DNA from 2 places in the Pseudomonas sp. CGJS7 genome. Region 2 is predicted to be linked to the other one. Evidence: riboswitches for the same ligand, from Rfam matches in the RefSeq annotation. Region 2 holds a riboswitch; the other holds the start of a gene.
The links. A riboswitch is a leader RNA that binds a small molecule or an ion and turns the genes downstream of it on or off. The one in region 2 is predicted to bind manganese.
Positions count from the first base shown of each region.

Region 1: it holds a riboswitch for manganese, as region 2 does, so the genes downstream of both, V7787_RS05665 (TMEM165/GDT1 family protein) here and V7787_RS22495 (TMEM165/GDT1 family protein) in region 2, are expected to answer to the same signal.

Region 1 is NZ_JBAMDI010000005.1:125,917-132,692, reverse strand. It holds gene V7787_RS05680 (fatty acid--CoA ligase) at 1-406, opposite strand, end outside; gene V7787_RS05675 (2-hydroxyacid dehydrogenase) at 700-1,665, shown strand; gene V7787_RS05670 (class I SAM-dependent methyltransferase) at 1,720-2,718, shown strand; yybP-ykoY riboswitch at 2,759-2,899, shown strand; gene V7787_RS05665 (TMEM165/GDT1 family protein) at 2,987-3,571, shown strand; gene V7787_RS05660 (M48 family metallopeptidase) at 3,615-4,433, opposite strand; gene V7787_RS05655 (SOS response-associated peptidase) at 4,661-5,281, opposite strand; gene V7787_RS05650 (putative signal transducing protein) at 5,297-5,557, opposite strand; gene V7787_RS05645 (CPXCG motif-containing cysteine-rich protein) at 5,557-5,742, opposite strand; gene V7787_RS05640 (1-acyl-sn-glycerol-3-phosphate acyltransferase) at 5,865-6,776, shown strand, end outside.
Region 2 is NZ_JBAMDI010000038.1:57,120-63,895, reverse strand. It holds gene V7787_RS22510 (ribokinase) at 127-1,104, opposite strand; gene V7787_RS22505 (NupC/NupG family nucleoside CNT transporter) at 1,110-2,408, opposite strand; gene V7787_RS22500 (GGDEF domain-containing protein) at 2,613-3,752, opposite strand; gene V7787_RS22495 (TMEM165/GDT1 family protein) at 3,899-4,489, opposite strand; yybP-ykoY riboswitch at 4,630-4,724, opposite strand; gene V7787_RS22490 (hypothetical protein) at 4,829-5,773, opposite strand; gene V7787_RS22485 (aldo/keto reductase) at 5,850-6,776, shown strand, end outside.

The DNA.
Region 1 (6,776 bases), on a different contig from region 2:
GCTGCCCGGCGATGGCCTGGTACAGGCCGACGAAGTCGCTGTTGACCAGCACCACGCGGTCTTCGGCATGGTTCATGGTGTAGAGGATCTGTTCGGGCGACAGGCGCACATTGATGGTGTGCACCACAGCGCCGATCATCGGGATGGCGAACATGCATTCCAGGTAGCGATGGCTGTCCCAGTCCATCACCGCCACGGTGTCACCGGCCTTGACCCCGGCCTCGGTCAGCACATTGGCCAGGCGGGCAATGCGCTCGTTGAGCTGTGGATACGTCAGCCGCATCTGGTCGCGGTAGACGATTTCGCGGGTCTTTTCATAGCGGCTGCCGGACATCAGCAGGCGCTTGATCAGCAATGGATAGGCATAGGCGCCCTCGGCGGGCTTGATGATGCGTGTCTGCAACATGGGGATCCCTTTTCTGAAAAGCGGGCCGGACAAGTCTGGGTTTACTGTAGTTCGCCAATGTGACGGCCAAATCAGCCGAAGGAATGATTTGCGCGGCAGAGGTATGAGTGGCGGGCGTTGACGGGCAGCAAGGTTGAGCTAGACACTGCGGCGGCGGCTTCAGGTTTGCGCCGAAGCCGAGGGCCTCTTCGCCGGCAAGCCCGCTCCTGCAAGGGTTGTGGTGACCTTGTGGGCGCGGGCATGCCCGCAAATGGCCACTATGCCCTTATCCCTCCCTGCCACCGGAGATCTTCATGCCCAGCCCGCGTCGCGCCGTGTTTCTCGATCACCAGTCCCTGGACCTTGGCGACCTCGACCTTTCGCCCCTGAAGCAGCAGTTCGACCAGTTCGAACTGTTCGCCGCCACCCGCCCGGAACAGGTCGCGGAACGCTTGCAGGGCGCCGTGGCAGTGGTCAGCAACAAGGTCATGCTCGACGCCGCAACCCTGGCCGCCAACCCGCAACTGAAGCTGATCCTGGTGGCCGCCACCGGCACCAACAATGTCGACCTGGCCGCCGCTCGCGCCCAGGGCATCACCGTGTGCAACTGCCAGGGCTACGGCACGCCGTCTGTCGCCCAGCATACCCTGGCCCTGCTGTTGGCCCTGGCCACTCGGCTGTGCGACTACAACCAGGCGGTGGCCGATGGCCAGTGGGCCAAGGCCAGCCAGTTCTGCCTGCTGGACTTTCCTATCGTCGAACTGGAGGGCAAAACCCTCGGCCTGCTCGGCCACGGCGAACTGGGCGGCGCAGTGGCGAGGCTGGCCGAAGCCTTCGGTATGCGTGTACTGAGCGGGCAGATCCCTGGCCGCCCGGAGCGCGCCGACCGGCTGCCGCTGGACGAGTTGCTGCCGCAAGTCGATGCCCTGACCCTGCACTGCCCACTGAACGAGCACACCCGGCATATGCTCGGTGCCCGCGAACTGGCCCTGCTCAAGCCCAACGCGCTGGTGGTCAACACCGCCCGTGGCGGCCTGATCGACGAACAGGCGTTGGCCGATGCCCTGCGCGGTGGTCACCTGGGCGGCGCGGCGACCGACGTGCTGAGCGTGGAGCCGCCGGTCAACGGCAACCCGCTGCTGGAGCCCGGCATCCCGCGCCTGATCATCACCCCGCACAGCGCCTGGGGTGCCGTGGAGTCGCGCCAGCGCATCGTCGGCCAGCTCAGCGAGAACGCCCAGGCCTTCTTCGCCGGGCAGCCACGCCGCGTGGTCAGCTGAGCCAGGCGCCCGCCTCTGCTACACTGCGCCACTTTTTTCCAGGAGACGTCGTCCATGGACCCGCGCAGTGAAGTGTTGCTCCGTCAGGCAGAGCTGTTTCAGGGGCCGCTGCTGATTGCCGGCGCCCCCGCCGACGACCTGCTCGGCCAGTTGCCTAAGGCCCAGGCCTGGACCTGGCATGCCGGCGATCAGGCCATGCTCGAAAGCCGCTTCGCAGGCCGCAGCCATTACGGCGTCGAGGCCCCTGAAGCAGCATTCGACAGCGCCGTGCTGTTTCTGCCCAAATCCCGCGAGCTGGCCGCCTATCTGCTCAACGCCCTGGCATCGCGCCTGGCTGGCCGCGAGCTGTACCTGGTCGGCGAGAAGCGCGGTGGCATCGAGGGCGCGGCCAAGCAGCTGCAGGCCTTTGGCAAGCCACGCAAACTCGACAGCGCCCGGCACTGCCAGCTGTGGCAAGTGACCATCGACCAGGCACCGCAGGCAAAATCGCTGGAAAGCCTGGCCGAGCGCTTCGAGCTGGCCCTCGAAGACGGCCCGTTGCAGGTGGTCAGCCTGCCTGGGGTATTCAGCCATGGCCGACTCGACCGAGGTACGGCCCTGCTCCTGAAGCATCTTGACGGACTGCCCGGTGGCCACATGCTGGACTTTGGCTGCGGTGCCGGGGTACTGGGTGCCACGCTCAAACGCCGTTACCCACAAAGCCGGGTGACCTTGCTGGACGTGGATGCCTTCGCCGTGGCCGCCAGCCGCCTGACACTGGCTGCGAACGGCCTGGAAGGCGAAGTGATCAGCGGCGATGGCATCGACGCCGCCCCTACCGAACTGAGCCTTATCCTGAGCAACCCGCCATTCCACACCGGCGTTCATACCAACTATCAGGCTTCGGAAAACTTGCTGAAAAAATCGGCCGTTCATCTGCGAAAAGGTGGCGAAATGCGCTTGGTCGCCAACAGTTTCCTGCGCTACCAGCCACTGATCGAAGGGGCATTGGGCAACTGCCAGGTACGTGACGAGGCCGACGGTTTCCGCATCTACCAGGCAACTCGCGGATAAAAAACAGCGCTTGCCGAAAGCGTTTTGCCTAGGCAGAATCCGCACCGTCCTAGGGGAGTAGTCTCCCGCGAGCACCCAGCTCGCCCGGTACGCGTCAACATACTTGGTCCACAGACCATGGCGCGTGCGACCCACCATGCACGCCTGCATGGCGAGATCCGCATAGACGGATCGAGGGTTTGACAAGACCTATGACACGCACACCTTACCCGGGGCGGGGAGGCTGTACGTGTCATAGCCGTGTCGACCCGCCCCCGTAGGAATCCTGATGCTGGAATCACTGTTGGTCCCCACCGCTATCGTTGCCTTGGCCGAGATCGGCGACAAGACGCAACTGCTCGCACTCATTCTCGCTGCCCGCTTCCGCAAACCCTGGCCGATCATCGCCGGCATCATCGCCGCCACCTTGGCCAACCATGCCGCAGCCGGTGCCGTGGGGGCGTGGGTCGGCAGCTTCTTCAGCGATTCGGCCCTGCACTGGATCCTGGCTGCGAGCTTTACGGCCACCGCACTGTGGACGCTGGTACCGGACAAGATGGATGACGACGAGAACCCGGCTCGCCGTTTCGGGCCATTCCTGACGACACTGATTGCGTTCTTCCTGGCCGAAATCGGTGACAAGACCCAGGTCGCTACCGTGATGCTGGCGGCGCAGTATCCGCACCTGATCATGGTCATTATCGGCACTACCCTGGGTATGCTGATTGCCAACGTGCCGGTGGTACTGGCGGGTAACTTCGCGGCTGACAAACTGCCGTTGACGCTGATTCGCCGCCTGGCGGCAACGGCGTTCTTCGTACTGGCGATCGTGGCCGTCTATTCGGCAATGAAGGCCAGTGGCTGGATTGGGTAAAGGGCACATCAGGGGCTGCCATGCAGCCCCTGGATTCAGGCATTTACGGCTTGGCTGCAGCCTGATACAGCGGCATCACCTTCGGAATCGCCGCCTGCAGCGAAGCAATGCGGCTCGCGGACGCCGGGTGAGTACTCATGAACTCAGGCGGTGCACCTTCGGAAGCCTTGCTCATCTTGTTCCACAGGGTGATCGCGGCATTCGGGTCGTAGCCGGCACGGGCCGACAGCTCCAGGCCAATCAGGTCGGCTTCGTTTTCGTTGGCCCGGCTGTTGGGCAAGGTCATGGCGTAGTTCACCACCGTGTCGGCCATGGCCATGCTGCTCTGGCCGAGGCCAAAGATGGCACCGGCGCCCTGGCGAGCCATTTCCACACCGTATGCCTTGGACATGGCCTCGCGGCTATGCTCGCGCAAGGCGTGGGCAATCTCGTGCCCCACCACTGCGGCAATTTCCGCATCGGTGAGTTTGAGCTGATCGATCAGCCCGGTGTAGACGATGATCTTGCCGCCCGGGCCGCAGTTGGCGTTCAGTTCGTCACTCTTGATCACGTTGACTTCCCAGTCCCACTGCGCGGCATCCGGGCGGAATTTGGGCGCCTGGGCGATCAGGCGGCTGGCAATTGCCTGCACACGCTTGGCATCGGCGCTGGACTTGTCGAGCACACCCTTGCTCGATGCTTCACCCAGGGTCTGCTGATACGACTGCGCGTACATCTGGTTGACCTCATCGGTCGAGAGCATGCTGAACATGTACTGCTGGCGCTCGACGCCAACAGCACCGCCGCTGGTGGTATTCACAGCCTGGCAGCCGGCCAACAGAATGCCAGCGCTCAGCAGGCTGACGACAAAAGACTTACGCATGAAAACACTCCCTATCCACATGCGCCGTATCCTAGGCCGAGTCGCCAGTGGCTGCCATAGCCGCAGGGAAGATTTTCGTCGCCTGATCCGGCCTCTTCGCGGGCAAGCCCGCTCCTACAGGGGTAACACGACCGTGGGTATGAGCAGGCTTGCCCGCTCCTATAGCAGGGGTAACACGATCATTGTAGGAGCGGGCTTGCCCGCGAAAGGGCCGACACAGCCCCCCATCAAGCAGGGGTAAGACACTCCGGCGCATCCAGCTTCGGGTCATTGACGAAATTGGCCAAGGCCCGCTCACGCAGCGTCGCCGGTGGGCTGGCCAGCAGCTCGTGCAAGCGGGTAATCGGCGTGTCCGGGTCAAGCCAGGCCGCCTGCCCCGCTTCGTCGAGGATGAGCGGCCGACGCTGATTCATGGCCGCCTGGGTCACCACCGCGCAACTCAGCCATACCTGGTCCTGCACCGGATAGGCCTCCCATACCGCCGCAAAGTACAGCGACGCGCCCTCCCCCGGGGTCAACCAGTACGGGCGTTTGCGCACGCTGCCACGCCATTCGTAAAAGCCGTTGGCCGGCATCAGGCAGCGACGCTGACGAAATGCATCGCGAAACATCGGTTGTTCGGCCAGCGTTTCGGCGCGGGCATGGGCAGGGGTGCGGGACAGGTCGGTGAGCCAGGCCGGGGTCAACCCCCAGCGCGCCTTGGCCAGTTGCTGCTGGCCGTCAAGCTGACGCTGGATCAGCACCGACGCCCCAGGCGATATATTCCATTGGGCCGGCTGGCCGACGGGAAAGCCCGGCAGACTGGCAAGGGCCTGGGGCCAGCGAAACAGGGCATAACGTCCACACATGGGCGAATTCAGAACCTAGCAGATCAAGGTACCGGGGACATTCTCCGGTTCGTCGCCAACCAGTGGCTGGGCATCATTGTACGCATCGATCAGCTGCCGTGCGCATTCGGCCTGCTCATCAGCCACGACGAGCCCCAGCAGGCCCTGCAAGGGCAGCTCGCCAGCGGCACCGACCAGGTCACGGCCGACCACGTGTACATCGATCCCCTCGCTGGCAAGCATGCCTGCCAGCATTTGCGCCTCGAGCAGGCTTTCCGGTTCGTAGATACGCTGCATCAGGTGTCGTCCTCGCGGCGGACTTCAAGCATCCATTCGTCACCATGCACCTGCAGAATGCACACCACAGGCTGGCAGCACACCTGGCAATCCTCGGTATAAACCTGGTCGCCCGCAGACAGATCGACGGTAGTTTCCACACGTTCGCCACAATAAGGGCAATCATAGAAGTCGGTTTCCAGCATCGCGGCCTCCGCAGTGACTTATGCGTATAATTGCCGGTCTGTTTACAGGGTCTGTGTGCGTCCGAGCCGTTTTTCGGAGCCCGTCCCTACCTTATTACCCTAGCCGTTTCCAACAAGAGAGCATGATGGGCGAATTCGATGCCATCCGACCGTACGACGACGCTGAGGTCCCTGCCGTTCTGGCACGCCTGCTCAGCGACCCGGCATTCCTCGATATCCTCACCCACTTCCGCTTTCCACGGGCGGCCGGCGCTCTCGGCTGGTTGCTCAAGCCCTTGATCGCACGCCGCCTGCGCAAGGAATTCGCCGGTGTTACCTGTGTCTCGACCTTGCAGGACAAAGTCGAGTACTACGTCGACCAGACCATCGATCGCGCCACCGACGGCGTCACCTACTCGGGAGTGGAACAGCTCAAGGCCGGCACCGCCTACCTGTTCCTGGCCAACCACCGTGACATCGTCATGGACCCGGCCTTCGTCAACTATGCGGTGTACCACGCCGGCCTGCCCACGCCGCGCATCGCCATTGGCGACAATTTGCTGCAAAAGCCCTTTGTCAGCGACATGATGCGCCTGAACAAGAGCTTCATCGTGCACCGTTCGATCAGCGGGCGGCGCGAAAAACTGGCTGCTTACCAACTGCTGTCGGCTTACATCAACCACTCGATCCGCAACGATGCCACCTCGATCTGGATCGCCCAGGCCGAAGGCCGGGCCAAGGACGGTGACGACCGTACCGACTCGGCGATCCTCAAGATGTTCCACATGAGCCGCAAGGACGAACCGTTCGGTGCAGTGATCCAGAGCCTGAACCTGACCCCGGTGTCGATCAGCTACGAATACGACCCGTGCGACCAAGCCAAGGCCCGCGAGCTGTACATCCGCGCCACTACCGGCACCTACAAGAAGGCGCCGGGCGAAGATGACAACAGCATTGCCAAAGGCATTACCGGCTACAAGGGCCGAGTCCACATCAACTTCGCGCCGCCGGTAACCGAGTACCACGAAGACACAAAACAGCTGGCGGCAGAGATT
Region 2 (6,776 bases):
TGCGGTTGCCGAGTTGCAGTCGCGTACGCAGTTCCGCAGTCCCGCAGATGCGAAGGACTGGCTGGATACCATTTGTTGGTGCCGCGATGTAGTTCCGCAAACTGCCGTGGCGGCCCTTGCGGGCGATCAGCCGAACCGAACCTTCAACTCCGCATCGCGCGGCATCGCCACCGCCGCGCCGGCGCGCTCGGTCGACAAGCCGGCATAACGATTGGCATAAGCGACATGCTCGGCGAACCCGAGCCCGCCATCGCGCGCCAACGAGGCGGCGAGGGCGCCATTGAACGCATCGCCCGCACCGGTGGTGTCGACCGCGCGCACCGCCGCCGCCGCGACCCGGTAGTAGGCCTGAGCGTCGCCGCGCAACGCGCCGTCGGCGTGCGAGACGAAGCAGCCGGATTTGCCTAGCGTGATCACCACGCTGCCGTGCGCCAGCAGCCGCCGGCAGTGCGCATGCAACTGCGCGTCGGCCTGTGCCGCCAGCGTATCCGGATCGAGCTCGATCCCGGTACGGCGGCGCAATTGCGCGCAGAACTCGGTTTCGTTCGGGGTGATCGCATCGCTCAACGCCCACAAGGCGTCGCTGGCGATGGCGTCGGCCGGGGCGGGATTGAGCAGGGTCAATCCGCCCGCTTCGCGCGCGCGCGCGAACGCGGCCGCGGCCGATTCGACCGGGGTTTCCAGCTGCGCCAGCACTACCTGCGCCGCATCCAGCGCGGCGGATTGGCCGGCGACGAAGGCCGGCGACAGTTCGGCGTTGGCGCCGGGCCCGATCACGATGCTGTTGCGGCCGTCGGCGTCGACGTAGATGCCGGCGGTGCCGGTCGGCGCGTCGCTGCGCAGGTCGCGCAGATCGATGCCGTCGCCGGCCGCCAGAGCGCGCGCGAGTTGGCCGCCGGCGTCTTCGCCGAGCGCGCACACGAAGCTGGTCTGAGCGCCCGCCCGGGCCGCGGCGGTGGCTTGATTGAAGCCTTTGCCGCCGGGGCCGGTGTGGTAGGTGCCGGCCAAGGTTTCGCCCGGGCGCGGCAACGCGGCCAGCGACCAGACGTGATCGACGTTGAACGAGCCGACGACGACGACGCGTCCGGAACTGGCGTTGCTCATGCCGCTTACGCCGAGAAGTGGGTCAGCACGCCCGCGATGGTCGCGGTCATGAAGGTCGCGATCGAGCCGCCGAGCACCGCGCGCAGGCCGAAGCGGGCCAGATCCTGGCGACGCTCCGGGGCCAGCCCGCCGATGCCGCCGATCTGGATCGCGATCGAGCTGAAGTTGGCGAAGCCGCACAGCGCGTAGGTGGCGATCAAGCGGCCTTCATCGCTGAGCGTGGCGCCGGCGACCTTGCCGTTGACGATGTCGGCCAGGTGGGTATACGCGACGAACTCGTTCAGCACGACCTTTTCGCCGATCAATCCGCCGACCAGCACCGAGTCGCTCCACGGCGTGCCGATCACCCAGGCGATCGGCGCCAGCAGGTAGCCGAGCAAGGTCGACAGGTCGGTCGGCTTGCCGAGCATCGCGGCCAGGCCGGTGTGCTCGCCGATCCAGGTCAGCGGCGCGTTGATCAGCGCCATCAGGGCGATGAAGGCCAGCAGCATCGCGCCGATGTTGAGCGCCAGGCGCAAACCGTCGCCGGCGCCGGCGGCGGCGGCGTCGATGATGTTGGCGGTGTTCTTTTCCACTTCCATCTTGATCGTGCCGCGGGTCAGCGGCTCGCCGGTTTCCGGCACCAGGATCTTGGCGATCACCAGCGTCGCGGGCGCGGCCATGATCGAGGCGGCCAGCAAGTGCTTGGCGTAGAACGCCTGCGCGGCCTGGTCGCCGGCGCCGAGCATGCCCACGTAGGCGGCGAGCACGCCGCCGGCGATGTGGGCCATGCCGCCGATCATCATCGTGATCAGCTCGGACTCGGTCATTTTCGGAATGTACGGGCGCACGGTCAGCGGCGCCTCGGTCTGGCCGATGAACACGCTGGCGCAGACGCTGGTGGTCTCCGCGCCGGACACGCGCATGACCTTGGTGATCGCCCAGGCCATGCCGCGCACCACCGCCTGCATCACGCCCAGGTGGTAGAGCACGCCCATCAGCGCGGAGAAGAAGATGATCGTCGGCAGCACCTGGAAGGCGAAGATGAAGCCGAATTTGCTGACGTCCATCAGGTCGCCGAAGATGAACTTCGAGCCGGCGCCGACGAATTCGAGCACGTGCACGAAGCCCTTGCCGATCGCGTCGAACACATCCTTGCCGCCCGGCACCAGCAGCACCACCGCGGCGAAGGCGATCTGCAAGGCGATGCCGGTGCCGACCAGCTTCCAGTCGACCGCGCGGCGCTTGACCGAAAACACCCACGCAATGCCTACGAGCACCGCCAAACCGAACAGGCCGAAGCCCACGCGTGCAATCGAATCCACTCCACTCTCCCCGGCGCCGGAGCCCCGGCGGCTTTTTGACGTCTAATTAGTCGGCGCAGCCTAGTGGCTGGGCGCCTGGGCGGCAAGCCGCGGCGCAACGCGGGTGCAGTGCGGAAGGCTTGAAAAACGTACGGATGCGCGCCGGCGGCGGCTGCGCGGGCGGCTGCGGGCGGCGGCCGATCTGGCCGACTCGGGCGCGATCGTTCAGATATCCCGCGCCACCACCCGGTTGCGGCCGGACTGTTTGGCCCGCTGCAGGCGCAGATCGGCGCGGCGCAACAGCCGCGACAGGTCGCTGCCCTCCTGCGGAAACGTCACCAGCCCGGCGCTGAAGCTCAGCCACAGCGGCTCGGCGCCGCGGCCGGGTTCGAACGGACGCTCGGCGACGGTGCGCCGGATCGCGTCGACTTCCTCGAACGCGGTGCCCAGCGGCTTGCGCATCACCAGCAGGAACTCGCCGCCGCTCAGGCGCACCAGCCATTCGCTGGGCTCGGACTGCTCGCGCAGCACCGCCACCAGATGGCGCAGGCTGCGATCGCCCAGGCGATGGCCGTAGTCGTCGTTGATCCGCTTGAAGTGGTCCAGGTCGATCAGGGCCAGGGTCAGGCTGCCGCCGTCGCGGCGCACCGCGTCGAACAGGCGCGGAATGCGGTGGGTCAGCCAGGTCCGGTTGGGCAGCCGGGTCAGGCCGTCGGTGCCGGACATCTCGATCAGCCGCTGCATCCGGTAGACCACCATCGAGGTGGCCACCGTGGTCATCGCCAACAGCACCAGGCGCTGGGTCTGGCTGCCCAGGGTGACCGCGCCGTAGTCGCTGGACATCAGGTCTTCGGGCGAGTCGGCCACCGCGAACACCCAGGCCATCAGCAAGCCGTACTGCAGCAGCGCGAGCACGCCGGAGAACAAGGTCACCCGGCCGTCGCTGCGCAGCGCGGTCATCAGGATCGCCAGCAGATAGCCGCACCACACGATCAGACTGTTGAGCCCGGCCGGCAGATGCTGCACGGCCAAAGCGACCAGCACCAGGCTGGTGGCGGTGACGTCGAAGGCGGCGGTGGAGAAGGGCAGCCAGCGGTAGCGGCGCTGGCGCCGGGCCAGCGCCAGCCACAATTGCGAGAACACGTTGACCACGATCGCCCCGCCCAGGCCGATCATGGTTTCCTTGACGCTGCCGCCGCCGATCGCGTTGAACAGCGGCAACAGCAGCAACATCGCCGCCAGCACCGCGCGCAGCCGCGCCACCAGCAGCTCGCCGCCGGCGCCGATCTCCAGCATGATTTCGTCCGGTCGCGACAACAGCGCCACGATCACGCCGCGCATCCGACCGCCTACGCCTTGGTACATCCCGGTTCCTGTCCCTGCGGCTCGCCGCCGCCGTCGCGAGCATAGCGCGAGAGCCGCTCCAGCCCACGCCGGATCCGCGTTTCCGGCGTGGGATTACGACTTGCGTCTCCGCTGGGGCGGAACCAGGCCGGACTAAACCGGCGCGATCAGCCGATGCCGCGCACGCCCACCCACAGCGCCAGCGCCGCGAACACCGCCGCGGCGACGTAGCGGGCGGTCTTCAACGGCAGGCGGTCGGCGAAACGGCTGCCGAGCAGGGCCACCGGCACATTGGCCAGCAACATGCCGACCGTGGTGCCGACGATCACCGCCCACAGCGGCTCGTAGCGGGTCGCCAGTAGCACAGTAGCGATCTGGGTCTTGTCGCCGATTTCGGCGAAGAAGAACGCGATGGTGGTGGCGATGAAGGCGCCGCGCGCGGAGAACTTGGTCTCGCCCTCATCGAGCTGATCGGGCTTGAGCGTCCACAGCGCCACCGCCAGGAAGCTGGCCGCGACCACCCAGCGCAACACCTCGGGTTTGAGCCACTGCGCGACCAGGGTGCCGAACCAGGCGGCGAGGGCGTGGTTGAGCAAGGTCGCGAGCAGGATGCCGGCGATGATCGGCCAGGGCTTGCGGAAGCGCGCGGCCAGCAGCAGGGCCAGCAATTGCGTCTTGTCGCCGATTTCGGCGAGCGCGACGGTGCTGGTGGACACCCCGGTGGCGACGACCCAGGCCGGGAAAGAGGACAGATCCATAACAACTCCGGGGTCGGGCATTCGCGTGGACACGAAAGCAAACGCCACGCGGCCCGACCCGGGTTTCGCGCAACGCCTGCCTTCGGTCTTGCCCGTGGTCGCTGCGCCGGCCGTGGTCCCGAAGCGGGGCACGATCGCGCGCGGCTGCCGTGCATGCGCCATGGCCTGAGGGCCAAGTGTGTTGACGCATGCCCCCGCGAACCTGGTCGGCGGCGGGTGGGCTACTCCCCGGAGGAGGAAAGTGCGGCGATTGTAGCCGGCCCCGCGCCGGCACGCAGCAAATAAGAAGCGTTCTCTATTGGCTGCATTGGGCCGCGCTCTATTCGCTGGATTCACCGATCACTGCGAGCACGCGGCGGGTTGATCGGGCTCATCGGAATACAACGCCGAGAATCCGGCCGGCATCACCCGCGGCATCTTCTGCAACGGCGGTTTCACCGTCGGAAAAAACTCGCGCTGCCATTGCGCGGCGAGCGCGGCCGCGGCCGGTTCCAGGTTGGCGTAACGCGATTCGGGACGATCGGTGGGGCGGCCGGCCAGACGGCCGATCAGAATCCGCATCGCCCGCGCCTTGGTCGGGTCGTTGGCGATCAATCCGGTCAGCGGCGAGGAGTTGTCGCTGTAGGCGACCATCAGATCGAACACCGCCGGCAGATAGCCGGCTTCGAACGACAACTGCAGCATGTTGCCGGCCTCCGAACGCCAGCGATCGAACTCGGGCGAGTTCATGTGCGAGTAGTCGACCAGCACCGAATCGCCGCGCGCGTAGCGGTACATCGCTTCCGGCTCGCCGGCCAGCGCGGCCTGGCGCAGATAGTGGTTGCCTTGTTTCCACGAATCGGCCGGCGTGTTGCGGCATTCGGCCAGCATCTGCCGCGCGCGGTTTTCCAGCTTGGTCATGTAGGCGCGTTGATCCGGCGGCAGATCCGGGCGCGAGTTTTCCTCGGCCGCGGCCAGCATTTGTTCGGCCGCCGAAGTGTCGGTGCAGCGCAGCAGTTCCATGCCGAGCTGGCACGAGGCGCGACTGTCGCCGGCGTCGGCGCGGCCTTTGAGTTCGGCCAACTGGGGATTGCGATAGTTGTCGCGGATCGGCTCGATCTTGCGCGGTGTGTCGACGGGCGGAACCGAAGTTGTCGGCTGTGCTTGCGGCGTTGGCTCCTGCGCGCTGGCGTCCGGCGCGGCGCTCGCCGCCTGCGGCGCGCTCGCGCGCCAGTACTGCCAGCCCGCCAATGCGGCGGCGATCGCGATCAGGCCCACCACCAGGCCCCGGGTTTTCACTGCCATTGCCGCTTACCGTCCTTCTTCATGGCCGATCCGGGCGTAGCATGCCTGCAATCGACCCCTGGATTGGAGTCCGCGCATGCAATACCGACGATTGGGTTCATCCGGCTTGCAGATATCGGCGCTGTCCTTCGGCGCCTGGGTCACCTTCGGCGCGCAGATCGGCCGCGACACCGCGCGCGAACTGATCGCCGCGGCCTGGGACCGCGGAATCAATTTCTTCGACAACGCCGAAGGCTATGCCAACGGCGAGGCCGAGCGGGTGATGGGCGAGGCGATCGCCGATCTGGGCCTGCCGCGCGATGGTTATTGCGTCTCCAGCAAAGTGTTTTTCGGCGCGCACGAACAACCGCGGCCGACCCAGAAAGGGCTGTCGCGCAAGCACGTCGCCGAAGCCTGCCACGCCGCGCTGCGGCGGCTGCGGGTGGAGCATCTGGATCTGTACTTCTGCCATCGCCCCGATCCCGACACGCCGGTGGAGGAAACGGTGTGGGCGATGGATACGCTGATCCGTCAGGGCAAGGTGCTGTACTGGGGCACTTCGGAATGGCCGGCGGCGCTGATCCGCGAAGCGCACAAAGCCGCGCGCGCTCATCATCTGCACGCGCCGAGCATGGAGCAGCCGCAATACAACCTGCTGCACCGCGAGCGGGTCGAACTGGAATACGCGCCGCTGTACGCCGAGCTGGGCCTGGGCACGACGATCTGGTCGCCGCTGGCCTCGGGCCTGCTGACCGGCAAATACAGCGCCGGCTTCGACGGCGAAAGCCGCCTGGGCCACGCCGACAAGGAATGGTTGCGGCGGGTCGCGGTGGGCAGTTCCGATCAGCGCCGGTTGCAGCGCGCCGACGCGTTCGCGGCGGTGGCGCGCGAGCTGGGCGTGGCCCCAGCGCCGTTGGCGATCGCCTGGTGCCTGCGCAATCCGCATGTGTCCAGCGCGATTCTCGGCGCCAGCCGGGTCGAGCAGCTGTTGCAGAACCTGGACGCGCTGGAACTGGCCGGGCGG